DNA from 2 places in the Streptomyces sp. NPDC126499 genome. Region 2 is predicted to be linked to the other one. Evidence: predicted binding sites of a transcription regulator. Region 2 holds the regulator's gene; the other holds the start of a gene.
What was found. Region 2 encodes HrcA, which represses chaperone genes, less so after heat shock. Its sites were predicted from a motif close to TTNGCACTCNGNNNNNCNGAGTGCNAA; they were not measured.
Positions count from the first base shown of each region.

Region 1: groL (chaperonin GroEL) is a predicted target of HrcA. The motif match lies at 2,512-2,538, and genes of this name have one in related genera.

Region 1 covers NZ_JBEOUO010000001.1:374,221-382,067, reverse strand. Annotated here, with positions in the region: SAM riboswitch class I at 1-1, shown strand, start outside; gene thrC (threonine synthase) at 1-1,317, shown strand, start outside; gene ABTZ91_RS01880 (MoaD/ThiS family protein) at 1,352-1,630, shown strand; gene ABTZ91_RS01875 (cold-shock protein) at 2,027-2,230, shown strand; gene groL (chaperonin GroEL) at 2,703-4,325, shown strand; gene ABTZ91_RS01865 (SRPBCC family protein) at 4,523-4,993, shown strand; gene ABTZ91_RS01860 (deoxyxylulose-5-phosphate synthase) at 5,022-5,351, opposite strand; gene ABTZ91_RS01855 (VOC family protein) at 5,436-5,807, shown strand; gene ABTZ91_RS01850 (hypothetical protein) at 5,861-6,703, opposite strand; gene ABTZ91_RS01845 (class I SAM-dependent methyltransferase) at 6,966-7,709, opposite strand.
Region 2 covers NZ_JBEOUO010000003.1:68,927-76,773, forward strand. Annotated here, with positions in the region: gene ABTZ91_RS05110 (nitronate monooxygenase) at 1-732, opposite strand, end outside; gene dnaJ (molecular chaperone DnaJ) at 977-2,113, opposite strand; gene hrcA (heat-inducible transcriptional repressor HrcA) at 2,114-3,133, opposite strand; gene ABTZ91_RS05125 (MBL fold metallo-hydrolase) at 3,290-4,036, shown strand; gene ABTZ91_RS05130 (DUF3097 domain-containing protein) at 4,047-4,850, shown strand; gene hemW (radical SAM family heme chaperone HemW) at 4,954-6,186, opposite strand; gene ABTZ91_RS05140 (long-chain fatty acid--CoA ligase) at 6,271-7,847, opposite strand, start outside.

The sequences.
Region 1 (7,847 bases), on a different contig from region 2:
AGAAAGGGCCTCGCCTCCATGGCTGTACAGACGGTTGCAACCACCGCTTCCCCCCGGACCCCGGTCGACCTCGGTCCCGCGTCCGGACTCTCCTGCCGCGAATGCGGTGAGACCTTCCCGCTCGGCCCGATCTTCGCCTGTGAGCTGTGTTTCGGTCCGCTCGAAGTCGCGTACGACCTGCCCACCGGTGACCCCGAGGCCCTGCGCAAGCGGATCGAGGCCGGCCCCGCCAACATCTGGCGCTACGCCCCGCTGCTGCCCGTCCCCGCCGACGTCGCCGACAAGCCGAACCTGAACCCCGGCTGGACCAAGCTCGTCCAGGCCGACAACCTGGCCCGCGAGATCGGCGTCGAGCCGGGCAAGCTGTTCGTCAAGGACGACTCCGGCAACCCGACCCACTCCTTCAAGGACCGGGTCGTCGCCCAGGCCATCGAGGCCGCCCGCGCCTTCGGCTTCACCACCCTCTCCTGCTCCTCCACCGGCAACCTGGCCGGCGCCGTCGGCGCCGCCGCCGCCCGGGCCGGCTTCCGCTCCTGCGTGTTCATCCCGCACGACCTGGAGCAGGGCAAGGTCGTCATGGCCGGTGTCTACGGCGGTGACCTCGTCGCCATCGAGGGCAACTACGACGACGTCAACCGCTTCTGCTCGGAGCTCATCGGCGACCCGCTCGGCGAGGGCTGGGGCTTCGTCAACGTCAACCTGCGCCCGTACTACGGCGAGGGCTCGAAGACGCTGGCGTACGAGATCTGCGAGCAGCTCGGCTGGGTCATCCCGGACCAGCTGGTCATCCCGATCGCCTCCGGCTCGCAGCTGACGAAGATCGACAAGGGTCTGCAGGAGCTGATCAAGCTCGGTCTGGTCGAGGACAAGCCGTACAAGATCTTCGGCGCCCAGGCCGAGGGCTGCTCCCCGGTCTCCGCCGCCTTCAAGGCCGGCCACGACGTGGTCCGCCCGCAGAAGCCGAACACCATCGCCAAGTCGCTCGCCATCGGCAACCCGGCGGACGGCCCGTACGTGCTCGACATCGCCCGCCGCACCGGCGGCGCCGTGGAGGACGTCAACGACGAGCAGGTCGTGGACGCGATCAAGGTCCTGGCCCGCACCGAGGGCATCTTCGCCGAGACCGCGGGCGGCGTGACCGTCGGCGTGACCCGGAAGCTCGTCGAGGCCGGTCTCATCGACCCCTCGCTCACCACCGTCGTCCTCAACACCGGCGACGGACTCAAGACCCTGGACGCGGTGGCCGACACCTCCCAGGCGACCGCCACCATCCGCCCGAGCCTCGACGCGTTCCGCGACGCCGGCCTGGCCCACTGAGACCCGCCCTAGCGCGCCGAAAGGTTACGAAGACATGGCCGTGAACGTCCGCATCCCCACCATCCTCCGCACCTACACGGGCGGCCAGGCCGAGGTGCCCGCCGAGGGCGCCACCCTCGCCGAGGTCATCGCCGACCTGGAGAAGAACCACACCGGCATCGCCGCCCGCGTCCTGGACGACCAGGGCAAGCTGCGCCGCTTCGTCAACGTGTACGTGAACGACGACGACGTGCGCTTCGAGCAGGGCCTGGAGACGGCGACGCCGGACGGAGCGGGCGTGTCGATCATCCCGGCCGTCGCGGGCGGCTGCTGAGTCTCCGCTTTCCCGGTCTTTCCCTGAATTGCCCCTTCCGCTGCCAGAAGCGGAAGGGGCAATTCAGCATGGTTGAGCGCGGTAGAGTTGGGGAAGCCCCCTCAGCTGCGCATGCCAGGCGCATATGAGAATGCGTCCGTGCGCGACAAGATGCAGCCAAAGTGCCCGTGCCTTGTGCACCATCTGCGCGCTTTGCCGGGCCCGACTTGCCCCGGAATTCCACATATTCTCCGCAATCCGCCTTTCCGGCGTGCCCAGAATTCTCGTCGGATTGACCTGTTGCAGAGGGCAGTTGGGCAGATACATTCAGCCGCGGTCGACGCGTTCCGGCGCAGGGTCTGACCCGGGTCCGCGAAGTGCGGTCCCGCGCAAGGGCCAGTAATAGGGGAGTTAGGCATGGCTCAGGGCACCGTCAAGTGGTTCAACGCGGAGAAGGGCTACGGCTTCATCGCGGTCGACGGTGGTGCGGATGTTTTCGTCCACTACAGCGCGATCCAGATGGACGGCTACCGCACCCTCGAAGAGGGTCAGCGGGTCGAGTTCGAGATCTCGCAGGGCCAGAAGGGTCCGCAGGCGGACATGGTCAAGCTCGCCGTCTGAGCGCGGCGCGATCGGCCACCGACGCACTTCCGTCGAGGGGCCCGCATCCTGACCGGGATGCGGGCCCCTCGCGCGCGTCCGCCCGACCCGACGACCTGCCGCGGAGGCTCCGCCGACCCGGCCCCTGGTCCAGCCCCTGATCCGGCCCTGATCCTGCCCCCGGCCCGGCCCCCGACCCGGCCCTGATCCTGCCCCCGGCCCGGCCCCTGATCCTGCCCTGATCCTGCCCCCGGCCCGGCCCCTGATCCGGCCCTGATCCGGCTCTCGATCTGCGGGAGTCGCTTGCACTCTCCTAGGTCGAGTGCTAATCATTGGCGTTAGCACTCTGAAGGTGAGAGTGCTTACGAGGATCGGGCAGACGAGGTCGCAGGCCACGTGGGGCAAGGAACCACGGGGCAAGCGGGCCGTCCGTCGCGGGCGTCGGCGCGGTCCAGGAGCGTTATCCACCCCATGTCCGGGAGGACCACTTCACATGGCCAAGATCATCGCGTTCGACGAGGAGGCCCGGCGCGGTCTCGAGCGCGGCATGAACCAGCTCGCTGACGCCGTCAAGGTCACCCTCGGTCCCAAGGGCCGCAACGTCGTCCTCGAGAAGAAGTGGGGCGCCCCCACGATCACCAACGATGGTGTCTCCATCGCCAAGGAGATCGAGCTCGAGGACCCGTACGAGAAGATCGGCGCCGAGCTGGTCAAGGAAGTCGCCAAGAAGACGGACGACGTCGCCGGCGACGGTACGACCACCGCCACCGTTCTCGCCCAGGCGCTGGTCCGTGAGGGCCTGCGCAACGTCGCCGCCGGCGCCAACCCGATGGCCCTCAAGCGCGGCATCGAGAAGGCCGTCGAGGCCGTCTCCGGTGCCCTGCTCGAGCAGGCCAAGGACGTCGAGACCAAGGAGCAGATCGCTTCCACGGCCTCCATCTCCGCCGCCGACACCCAGATCGGCGAGCTCATCGCCGAGGCCATGGACAAGGTCGGCAAGGAAGGCGTCATCACCGTCGAGGAGTCCCAGACCTTCGGTCTGGAGCTGGAGCTCACCGAGGGTATGCGCTTCGACAAGGGCTACATCTCGGCGTACTTCGCCACCGACATGGAGCGTATGGAGGCGTCCCTGGACGACCCGTACATCCTGATCGTCAACTCCAAGGTCTCCGCGGTCAAGGACCTGCTCCCGCTCCTCGAGAAGGTCATGCAGTCGGGCAAGCCGCTGCTGATCATCGCCGAGGACGTCGAGGGCGAGGCCCTGTCGACCCTGGTCGTCAACAAGATCCGTGGCACCTTCAAGTCCGTCGCCGTCAAGGCCCCGGGCTTCGGCGACCGTCGCAAGGCCATGCTGAACGACATCGCCATCCTCACCGGCGGCACGGTCATCTCCGAGGAGGTCGGCCTCAAGCTGGAGAACGCGGGCCTCGACCTGCTGGGCCGCGCCCGCAAGGTCGTCATCACCAAGGACGAGACCACCATCGTCGACGGTGCCGGTGACAGCGAGCAGGTCGCCGGTCGCGTGAACCAGATCCGCGCCGAGATCGAGAACTCGGACTCGGACTACGACCGCGAGAAGCTCCAGGAGCGCCTGGCGAAGCTCGCCGGTGGCGTCGCCGTCATCAAGGCCGGTGCCGCGACCGAGGTTGAGCTCAAGGAGCGCAAGCACCGCATCGAGGACGCCGTTCGCAACGCGAAGGCGGCCGTCGAGGAGGGCATCGTCGCCGGTGGTGGCGTGGCCCTGCTGCAGGCCTCCTCCGTCTTCGAGAAGCTCGACCTCGAGGGTGACGAGGCGACCGGCGCCAACATCGTCAAGCTGGCCCTGGAGGCCCCGCTCAAGCAGATCGCCGTCAACGGTGGTCTCGAGGGTGGCGTCATCGTCGAGAAGGTGCGCAACCTGCCCGTCGGCCACGGCCTGAACGCCGCGACCGGCGAGTACGTCGACATGATCGCCGAGGGCATCATCGACCCGGCCAAGGTGACCCGTTCCGCCCTGCAGAACGCGTCCTCCATCGCGGCCCTGTTCCTCACCACCGAGGCCGTCATCGCCGACAAGCCGGAGAAGGCGTCCGCGCCGGCCGGCGGCGGCATGCCGGGCGGTGACATGGACTTCTGATCCTCGGAGAGGATCGGCGGTTCATCGCTGAACGCAGAAGGGCGGCACCCCACCAGGGGTGCCGCCCTTCCGTCATGGGGACCGGTGGCGGAGGAGGACGACTGGACCGGCTCTCGGGGCGGGGCGATCCTGGAGGGGCAGGGAGGTCCGGGGTCCGGGACCGGACGCGGACCGGACCTGACCGGCGGGAGAACGCCATGATCACACTGCTGACCACACCGGCGGACCGCGAGCTCGTCATCACCCGCACCTTCGACGCGCCCGTCGAGCGCGTGTGGGAGGCGTGGACCCGCCCGGAGCACGTGCGCGAGTGGTACGGCGTCTCGGGGCTCACGATGTCCATCTGCGAGATCGACCTGCGGCCGGGCGGCACATGGCGCTGGGGCCAGCGGACCCCGGAGGGCCAGGAGATCGTCTTCTCCGGCACGTACGAGGAGATCGTCCCGGCCGAGCGCCTCGTCTACACCGAGACCTTCGAACAGATGCCGGGCCCCGAACCGGTCCGCGTGATCCTCGCCTTCGACGCAACCCCCGACGGGGGCACCGCCCTGACCAGCACCTCCTTCTGGCCGACGACGGAGATCCGCGACCAGGCCCTGGCGGCGGGCATGGAGACGGGCGTGCGGGAGCAGTACGACCGGCTGGCGGAGTACCTGCGGGCGATGTGACGGGCGGCGTGTGACCCGGCCCCGGGCCTCAGGGCAGCTCGTACCGCAGCAGCGCCCGGGCCACGGGCTCGCCGGTGCGACGGGCGTGGGCGGTGCGGGCCTTGACCTCGCGCAGGGTGCGGGGCCGCCAGCCGGGGCCGCCGCAGCAGCTCTTGTGGAAGCCGATCCCCGCGTTCAGGACCACGGACAGCGCCCGCCAGGCGTCCTTGTCCCGCCGCCGCGGCGGCTGGAAGGCCGACCCTGCGTGGATCATCACCCGGGCGCAGCGCGGACAGTGCCGCTCGCGCTCGGGACCGTAGGACTGCTTGTACGAGGCCCGGCACGGCAGGCACACGTAGGAGGTCTTCGTGTAGGACACGGCGCCAGGGTAGGGGCCCGGACGTGCCGGGCGGCAACTGAATTCCGGTGCGGAGGCAGGGCGCACGTTCCTAGCCTGGGGATCATGGAGCTCTCCGCGATCACCCTCGACTGCGCCGACCCCCTGGCCCTCGCCGACTTCTACCACCGGGCCACCGGCCTGCCGCCGCACCCCGGGAACCACGCCGACTTCGCCGGCCTCCAGCGCGACGGCGGCCTCCTCCTCGGCTTCCAGCGCGTCGCCGACTACCGCGCCCCGGACTGGCCCGGCCAGGACGTCCCCCAGCAACTGCACCTGGACTTCGACGTCGACGACCTGCCGCAGGCGGAGGCCCGGCTCCTCGCCCTGGGCGCCCGGAAGCCGGACTTCCAGCCGGACGAGGAGCGCTTCGTGGTGCTCCTCGACCCGGCGGGGCATCCGTTCTGCGTGGCGCAGCGGCGGCGTTCGTCGGTGTAGTCGGTCAGCCCCTCGGTTCCGGGCCTCGCCCCGGGGTCGGCCGAGCCGCACGGTCATGTGCGCATGCTTGCGAGCGCCTGGCGGATCTCCGCCGCGCGTAAGTGGATGCGCGGCGCGGGGAGGCGGCCCGAGGACGGGGCGGAGGCCGAGGCCGAGGCGGCGGACCCGCCGCGATCGCCGCGGCACGGGCCGCACTCGCCGTCGCGCAGCCGGTCCGCGTACCCCGGCGCGCCGCACTTCGCGCATTCGAGCAGCCGGAGGGGCGGGGGATCGCGACGGAGGGGCGGCGGGGGCAGTTTGTCGGTCAGCCGGCGCCTGGCGAGCGCGGCCGGGTGGTGGACGGGATGCGGCAGCCCGGCGGTCAGGGCGCGCAGCACGTCACGCTCCTCGGCGCCCCGCGCGAACCACTCCTCGACCAGCGGCGTCAGGGCGCGGCAGTCCGCGTGGGACAGCGACATCGCGGCGTTCTCCCGCCCCAGCGCGGCGAGCAGGATGTAGGCGCGTGACCGGGTCGGCGGTGGCTTCTCCCTGGGCACGTCACCGCGCTCGAAGGCGGCCCACCACGCGTCGTCACGTGCCGTACGGGAGAACCACGTTCGGGTGATCCATTTTCCGCCGAGGCACTCGCGTCCGCGCCGCAGGTGCCCGACGCGCTGGATGCGGTTGAGGGCGGTACGGAGGGCGCACTGCCCGTACGGCAGGTGCTTGGCCAGCGTCTTCACCGAGATGTCGCTGCCGTCGGGCAGCCGGTCGATGTACGCGGCGATGGCGGCCTCGCGGGGCGGGAGGTGCACGAAGTCGTCACGACGGGACGGACGTTCGTACGGCGTCGAGCGCTTTCCGTAGCCCGGGTTGGCGAGGGGGTGGGGAGCGTTACTAGACTCGTCGTAAGCCATGGATCGAAGCCTCTAGTTCGGTCGGTGGTAGCCACGGGCCGAAGTTCTGTTCGACCGTGGTCAGACCCCCTTCAGGTGTTGGCGCACCTGCTGGGGGTCGTTCGTTTACCGGAGACGCTAGAGGCATATGACTCTGCGTGGCAAGTCAGTCGCCGAGGGTCAAATCGCCGGGTGGGCGGGCGGGTTGAATCCCAGGCCCCGACCCCATCCTCAGAAACAGCGCCCGAATCTCGCCGCTTGAGCCTCGGGGCCGACCTGCGGCTCAGCCGAGGGGCCGGCGGAACAGGCCCGTCCAGAGGAACGGTTCGCCGAAGTGCGGGGAGTCGGACGGTTCGTCGTGCATGCGGCGGAGTTCGACCTCTGTCAGGTCGGAGAAGAGCACGCGCAGGGAGTCGGCGGAGTAGGCGAGGCCGCCGTGGAGGGAGGCGTCGCGGTAGAAGGCCGGGTCGGGGAGTTCGGAGCCCATGCCGTCGGGACCGGCGGCGAAGCAGGTGAGGGCGAAGTGGCCGCCGGGAGCGAGATGGCGGGCAAGCAGGGCGAGATAGGTGGCGCGGCGGTGCGGCGGGAGATGGTGGAAGCAGCCGGAGTCGTAGATCAGGTCGTACGGGCCGCTCCCGCCGCCGAGTCGCCCCACCCGGTCGAGCGCGAAGACGTCGCCGTGGAGGAACCGGATGTCCAGGCGTGCCTCCTCGGCCCGCTCCCGCGCCCACGCCAGCGCGCCCGATGACAGATCCACCGCGTCGACCTGGAAGCCGCGCGCGGCGAGGTGCAGGGCGTTGCGGCCCGGGCCGCAGCCGAGGTCCAGGGCGCGCCCGCCGGTGGGGATCAGACCCTGGTCGAGGTGGGCGGCCAGGTTCTCGTCGGGCTTCGGGACGAAGAAGGGGACGGGCCGGGCGCGGTCCTCGTAGAAGCTCTCCCACTTGCCGGTGTCAGCGGTGAACAGGCCGTCGAGGAGGTGGAGAACGTCGTCGGTGGTACGGGTCGTACGGTCCGTGCGGATGTCCATGCGGATCCCCTTCCGTGTAGGGGAAACGCTACGGGAGGAGGGGGCGAAAGCCCAGGTCAGGCGGGGTTTGAGGCGGTGCTGGGCGGGCGTGTGACGGGTGATCGCGGGGTACCCGACCGCCCCCCTCCGGCCCCCGGG
Region 2 (7,847 bases):
GAAGGCGGTGCCGAGCTGGGCGGCGTCGGCGCCGGCCGCGAGCACGGCGGCGATCTGCCGGCCGCGCATGAGGCCGCCGGTCGCCACGATCGGCAGCCGGACGCTCTCCCGCACCTCGGTGAGCAGGGGCAGCAGCCCGCGGCCGATGCCGGCGCAGGGTCCGTCGGCCGGATCGTCGCGGTGGGTGCCCTGGTGCCCGCCCGCCTCGGTGCCCTGCACACAGATCGCGTCGGCACCGGCCCGCTCGGCCGTCCGGGCCTCGTCGACCGAGGTGACGGTGACGATCGTGAACGTACCGGCCCGCGCGAAGGCGTCGAGCGCGTCGCGGTCGGGGCAGCCGAAGGTGAAGGAGACGACCGGCACGGGGTCGTCGAGGAGGATCGCCAGCTTGGCCTCGTACGCGTCGTCCCTGCCCTGCTCGGCGTCGCCGAGCTCGGTCTCGTACCAGGCGGCCTCACCCGCGAGCTGGTGGCGGTAGACCTCGACGGCCGCGGGGTCGGCGGGCTGGCCGCCCGGCGGCATGAACAGATTGACGCCGAAGGGCCGGCCGGTGAGCGCGCGGACCTGCTTGATCTCCTGGTAGAGCCCGCCCGCGGTCTTGTAGCCGCCGGCCAGGAACCCGAGCGCCCCCGCCTCGCACACGGCACCGACGAGCTCCGGGCAGGAGGCGCCACCCGCCATGGGCGCCTGCACGATCGGATGACGAGAGAGATCGCTCAGCGAGCTGGACATGCAGGCAATCGTGTCATGCCCGTCCGGCCCGCCGAACCGCGACGGGGCCCCGCACCCGTGCGGGACCCCGTCGCATATGCCTCCGGCCTCAGGACACCTCCGGGCGCCCCCGGGGGACGACCCCCGGACCCCCGGCAACGCGCCTAACGCCCGTTGAACGCGTCCTTCAGGCGCGAGAACAGACCCTGCTGCCCCGGCTGACCGTGTCGGCCCGGGGGCGCCCCCCGGACCCCCGGCAGCGCGCCTAACGCCCGTTGAACGCGTCCTTCAGGCGCGAGAACAGACCCTGCTGCCCCGGCTGGAACTGCCCCAGCGGGCGTTCCTCGCCGCGCAGCTTGGCCAGCTCGCGCAGCAGGCGCTCCTGCTCGGCGTCGAGCTTCGTCGGGGTCTGGACCTCGACGTGGACGATCAGGTCGCCCCGGCCGTTGCCGCGCAGGTGGGTGACGCCGCGGCCGTGCAGCGGGATCGACTGGCCGGACTGGGTGCCGGGACGGATGTCCACGTCCTCCAGGCCGTCGAGGGTCTGCAGCTGCACCTTCGTACCGAGCGAGGCCGCCGTCATCGGGATGGTCACCGTGCAGTGCAGGTCGTCGCCGCGCCGCTGGAAGACGTCGTGCGGCACCTCGTGGATCTCCACGTACAGGTCGCCGGCCGGGCCGCCGCCGGGGCCGACCTCGCCCTCGCCGGCGAGCTGGATGCGGGTGCCGTTGTCGACACCGGCCGGGATCTTGACCGTGAGCGTGCGGCGGGAACGGACCCGGCCGTCGCCCGCGCACTCCGGGCACGGGGTCGGGACGACGGTGCCGAAGCCCTGGCACTGCGGGCAGGGCCGCGAGGTCATGACCTGGCCCAGGAAGGACCGGGTGACCTGCGAGACCTCACCACGGCCGCGGCACATGTCACAGGTCTGCGCGGAGGTGCCGGGCGCGGCGCCCTCGCCGGAGCAGGTGGTGCAGACGACGGCCGTGTCGACCTGGATGTCCTTCGTGGTGCCGAAGGCCGCCTCGTCGAGCGTGATCTCCAGGCGGATCATCGCGTCCTGGCCGCGCCGGGTGCGCGAGCGCGGGCCGCGCTGGGACGCCGTACCGAAGAAGGCGTCCATGATGTCCGAGAAGTTCCCGAAGCCGCCCGCGCCGAAGCCGCCGGCCCCGCCCCCTCCGGAGGAGGACAGCGGGTCGCCGCCGAGGTCGTAGACCTGCTTCTTCTGCGGGTCCGACAGGACCTCGTACGCGGCGTTGATCTCCTTGAACCGCTCCTGCGTCTTCGGGTCCGGATTCACGTCCGGGTGAAGCTCGCGGGCGAGTCGGCGGAAAGCCTTCTTGATCTCGTCCTGCGAGGCGTCGCGACGCACGCCGAGGACGGCGTAATAGTCCGTGGCCACTTACGACTCCGCCAGGATCTGTCCGACGTAACGTGCCACTGCGCGTACCGCTCCCATCGTTCCGGGGTAGTCCATGCGGGTCGGTCCGACCACGCCGAGTTTGGCGACTGCCTCGCCGCCGGAACCGTAGCCGACCGAGACGACGGACGTGGACGTCAGCCCCTCGTGGGCGTTCTCGTGCCCGATCCGTACGGTCATGCCCGATTCCTTGGCCTCGCCGAGCAGCTTGAGGAGCACGACCTGCTCCTCAAGGGCTTCCAGGACGGGCCTGATCGTCAGGGGGAAGTCGTGTCCGAAGCGGGTCAGATTGGCGGTGCCGCCGATCATGAGCCGCTCCTCGTGCTCCTCCACGAGGGTTTCGAGGAGGGTCGCGAGCACCGTCGAGACCGTGCCGCGGTCCTCGCTGTCCTCGAAGGACTCCGGCAGGTCCTGCACCAGCTGCGGCACGTCCGCGAAGCGACGGCCGACGACCCGGCTGTTGAGCCGGGCCCGCAGGTCCGCGAGGGAGGTCTCGCCGAAGGGCGCCGGGCAGTCGATCACCCGCTGCTCGACCCGGCCGGTGTCGGTGATCAGCACCAGCATCAGCCGGGCGGGCGCCAGGGACAGCAGTTCCACGTGCCGCACCGTCGACCGGGTCAGCGAGGGGTACTGCACGACGGCGACCTGCCGGGTCAGCTGCGCGAGCAGCCGGACCGTGCGGCCGACGACGTCGTCGAGGTCGACGGCCCCGTCGAGGAAGTTGTGGATCGCCCGCCGCTCGGGGGTCGACAGCGGCTTGACGCCGGCGAGCCGGTCGACGAAGAGGCGGTAGCCCTTGTCGGTGGGGATGCGTCCGGCGCTGGTGTGGGGCTGGGCGATGTACCCCTCCTCCTCCAGGACGGCCATGTCGTTGCGCACGGTGGCCGGCGAGACGCCGAGTTTGTGCCGCTCGGTCAGCGCCTTGGAGCCGACCGGCTCCTCCGTCCCGACGTAGTCCTGGACGATGGCGCGCAGCACCTCGAGTCTGCGTTCGCTGAGCATCGCGCGCACCTCCAGCTGTCGATCCGGTTCCGGTTGCTCCGCTTTTGGCACTCGCCCTGCCCGAGTGCCAGGAATCCCCCGGCCAGTGTACGGCGGCGGACATCGCTCCTGGCAAGGAGGCGGCGTCGGCGTCGGCACAGCCGCTAGGGTCGCGGTATGGACGTGGACGGCATCAACGGTCGTGCGGGGCGGTGGGCGGAGCTGGGCTGGGAGCGGCTCACGGACAGCGTGGGCAGGCGCCGATTGCCTGGCTGGGACGCCACCGTCGGCCTGGTCGTCGCCCCGGGAGCGGTCCTGTTGTACGACACGGGAGCCACCCTCGCGCAGGGCGCCGAACTGCGTGCCCAGGTGGCGGAGCTCACGGGCGGCCGCGAGGTGACACATATCGCACTCAGCCATCCGCACTTCGACCATGTGCTCGGCACGGCGGTCTTCGCCGGCGCCGAGGTCTTCGGAGCGGTGGGCATGGACACGCTGCTGCCCCGGGAGCGCGAGGCGCTGCGGACGGACGCGGTACGGCACGGGGTCGACGAGCGGGAGGCGGCGGAGGCCGCCGAGGCGCTGGTCGCGCCGCGCCACACCGTCTCCGGCGAGTGGACCCTCGACCTGGGCGGCCGGCAGGTCCTCCTCGCCAACGTCGGCCCCGGGCACTCCGGCCATGACCTGGTGCTGCTCGTCCCGGGTGAGCGGGAGATCGTCTTCTGCGGGGACCTGGTCGAGGAGTCGGGCGAACCCCAGGCCGGCCCGGACGCCATCCCGTCCCGCTGGCCGGACGCCCTGGACCGTCTCCTGGCCCTGGGCGGCGAGGACGCCGTGTACGTGCCGGGTCACGGGGCGGTGGTCGACGCGGCGTTCGTGCGACGCCAGCGCGATGAACTGGCACGGCGCTTCTCCGTCGCATAACGTCCCCCGAATGCGCAGCTACAACCCGGATCTGACACCTCCTTGGAAGCGCTCGGCGCCCGTGCCGGAGGTCCCGGCGGACCGTGACCTCGTGGTCGAGGAGGTCACGACGGGCTTCTGCGGGGCGGTGATCCGCTGCGAGGCGGGCACGGTGACCCTGGAGGACCGCTTCGGCAAGCACCGGGTCTTCCCGATGGAGCCGCGCGGCTTCCTCCTGGAGGGCCGGGTCGTCACCCTGGTCCGCCCCTCCCGCCCGGCGCCCGCGCGGCCCACCCGTACCGCCTCCGGCTCGATCGCCGTCCCCGGCGCCCGGGCGCGGGTCGCCCGAGCGGGCCGGATCTACGTCGAGGGCCGCCACGACGCCGAGCTGGTGGAGCGGGTGTGGGGCGACGACCTGCGGATCGAGGGCGTCGTGGTGGAGTACCTGGAGGGCGTCGACGACCTCCCGGCCATCGTCGCCGACTTCGCCCCGGCCCCGGATGCCCGGCTCGGCGTCCTGGTCGACCACCTGGTCCCGGGCTCCAAGGAGTCCCGCATCGCGGCCCAGGTCTCCTCCCCCGACGTCCTCGTGGTCGGCCACCCCTATATCGACGTCTGGCAGGCCGTGAAGCCCTCCGCCCTGGGCATCCCGTCCTGGCCGGCCGTCCCCCGCGGCCAGGACTGGAAGACCGGCGTCTGCCACGCCCTGGGCTGGCCCCCCAACACCGGCGCCGCCTGGCAGCACATCCTGTCCCGCGTCCACTCCTACAAGGACCTGGAGCCGGAGCTGCTGGGAGCGGTCGAGCGCTTGATCGACCACGTGACCGTGCCATGACGTCGAGTCGCTCGTCGAGCGCCTCGGCACCTGGCCGCCGCCCTCCGCACCCACGGGGGTGAGCCGGCGGTCAGGCGTCACTCCCCTGGTCCACCAGGTCCCGCTAGTCCACCAGGTCCCGCACCACCGCGTCCGCCAGCAGCCGCCCCCGGAGCGTCAGCACCGCCCGCCCCTCGCCGTACGGGCCCGGGTCCAGCAGGCCGTCCGTCAGGGCCCGCTCGGCCGCGGCCAGCCCGGCGGGGCGGAGCAGGTCCAGGGGGCACCCCTCCCGCAGCCTCAGCTCCAGGAGGACCCGCTCGACCCGCCGGTCCTCCTCCGAGAGGACCTCGCGCCCGGCCCCGGGGGACTGCCCGTCGCCCAGGGCCGCCGCGTAGGCGCCGGGGTGCTTGACGTTCCACCAGCGGACGCCGCCCACGTGGCTGTGCGCGCCCGGCCCGGCGCCCCACCAGTCGGCGCCGCGCCAGTACAGCTCGTTGTGGAGGCAGCGGCCGGCCTCGGAGGTGGCCCAGTTGGACACCTCGTACCACTCGAACCCGGCTCCGGAGAGCGCCTCCTCGGCCATCAGGTACCGGTCGGCGTGCACGTCGTCGTCGGTCATGGGTATCTCGCCGCGCCGGATGCGCCGGGCCAGCTGGGTGCCCTCCTCCACGATGAGCGCGTAGGCGCTGACGTGGTCGGGTCCGGCGCCGATCGCCGCGTCGAGGGAGGCCCGCCAGTCGTCGTCGGACTCGCCGGGCGTGCCGTAGATGAGGTCGAGGTTGACGTGCTCGAAGCCGGCCGCGCGCGCCTCCGCGACGCATGCCTCGGGGCGGCCGGGGGTGTGGCTGCGGTCGAGGATCTTCAGGACGTGCCGGCGGGCGCTCTGCATGCCGAAGGAGATCCGGTTGAAGCCGCCCGCCCGCAGCTCCTCCAGATAGGCCGGGTTCACGGACTCCGGGTTGGCCTCGGTGGTCACCTCGGCGTCGTCGGCGAGCCCGAACTCGTCGCGGATCGCCGCCAGCATCGACACGAGGTCGGCGGCGTCGAGCAGCGTGGGGGTGCCGCCGCCGACGAAGACGGTCCGCACCGGGCGCGGGTCGTCGCCGAGGACCTTGCGGGCGAGCCGTATCTCCTCGGCCACCTGCCCCGCGTAGTTCTCCCGGGAGGCGAGCACGCCGCCGGCGCCGCGCAGCTCGCTCGCGGTGTAGGTGTTGAAGTCGCAGTAGCCGCACCGGGTGGCGCAGTACGGCACGTGCAGATAGAACCCGAGCGGACGCTCCCCGGCCCCCTGCAGGGCGTGCGCGGGCAGCACCCCGTCGTCGGGCATGGGCTCACCATCGGGCAGTACGGAAGGCATGAGCCCATTGTCCCGTACCGCCCGACGTGAGCGTCCGGCCTGTGGACAACCGCCTGTGGATACTTCCGGGCGGCGGCTCCCGCCCTACGCCTCGCGCGCTCCCGCGTACATCTCCTCGATCAGGTGCCGATAGGTCCGCTCCACGACCGGCCGCTTCATCTTCAGGCTCGGGGTGAGCTCGCCGTGCTCGATGTCGAGGTCGCGCGGCAGCAGCCGGAACTTCTTGATCGTCTGCCAGCGCTGCAGGCCCTCGTTGAGGCGGGCGACATAGCCCTCGACGAGCTTCTCGACCTGCGGGGAGGCGACGACCTCCGCGTAGGACTTGCCGCCGAGGCCGTGCTCGGCGGCCCAGCCGAGGATGGAGGGCTCGTCGAGGGCGATGAGGGCGGTGCAGTAGTTCCGGTCCGCGCCGAGCACCACGATGTTGGAGACGAAGGGACAGACGGCCTTGAACCGGCCCTCGATCTCCGACGGGGCGATGTACTTGCCGCCGGAGGTCTTGAACAGGTCCTTCTTGCGGTCGGTGATCCGCAGGTAGCCGTCGGCGGACAGTTCGCCGATGTCGCCGGTGTGGAACCAGCCGTCCGGCTCCAGGACCTCGGCGGTCTTCTCCGGCAGGCCGTGGTAGCCCTCCATGATGCCGGGGCCGCGCAGCAGGATCTCGCCGTCGTCGGCGATGCGGACCTCGGTGCCGGGCAGCGGCTTGCCGACGGTGCCGGTGCGGTAGGCCTCGCCGGGGTTCACGAAGGAGGCGGCGGAGGACTCGGTGAGGCCGTAGCCCTCCAGGATGTGGATGCCGGCGCCGGAGAAGAAGTAGCCGATCTCGGGGGCCAGGGCGACCGAGCCGGACACGGCGGCGCGCAGCCGGCCGCCGAAGGCCTCGCGGAGCTTCTTGTAGACGAGCGCGTCGGCGACCTTGTGCTTGACGGTGAGGCCGAAGGGCGCCGAGGCGGTGCCGGTGCGGCGGAAGTTGTCCTGGGTGACCTTGGCGTACTCGCGGGCGACGCCGGCCGCCCACTGGAAGATCTTGTACTTGGCCGGGCCGCCTTCGCGGGCCTTGGCGGCGACGCCGTTGTAGACCTTCTCGAAGATCCGGGGGACGGCGGCCATGTAGGTGGGCTGCACGACCGGCAGATTGACGATGATCTTGTCGATGCGGCCGTCGACGGCGGTGACGTGGCCGACCTCGATCTGGCCGGAGGTGAGCACCTTGCCGAAGACGTGGGCGAGCGGCAGCCACAGGTACTGCACGTCGTCCCGGGTGACCAGGCCGGTGGCGGCGATGGCCTTGGCCATGTACGACCAGTTGTCGTGCGGGAGGCGGACGCCCTTGGGGCGGCCGGTGGTGCCCGAGGTGTAGATCAGGGTGGCGAGCTGGTCCTTGGTGATCGCGGCGACCCGCTCCTTGACGACCTCGGGGTGCTTCTCCAGGTACGCCTTGCCGCGCGCCTCCAGCTCGGCGAGGGTGAGCACCCACTCGTCGGAGGTGTCGGCGCCCTCGGGGTCGATGACGACGACGTGGTGGAGCTGGGGCAGGTCGGCGCGGCGCTCGACGGCCTTGGCGAGCTGGTCGGCGTTCTCGGCGATCAGGACGCGCGAGTCGGAGTCGGAGAGGATGAAGGCCGACTCCTCGGCGTTCGTCTGCGGGTAGACCGTGGTGA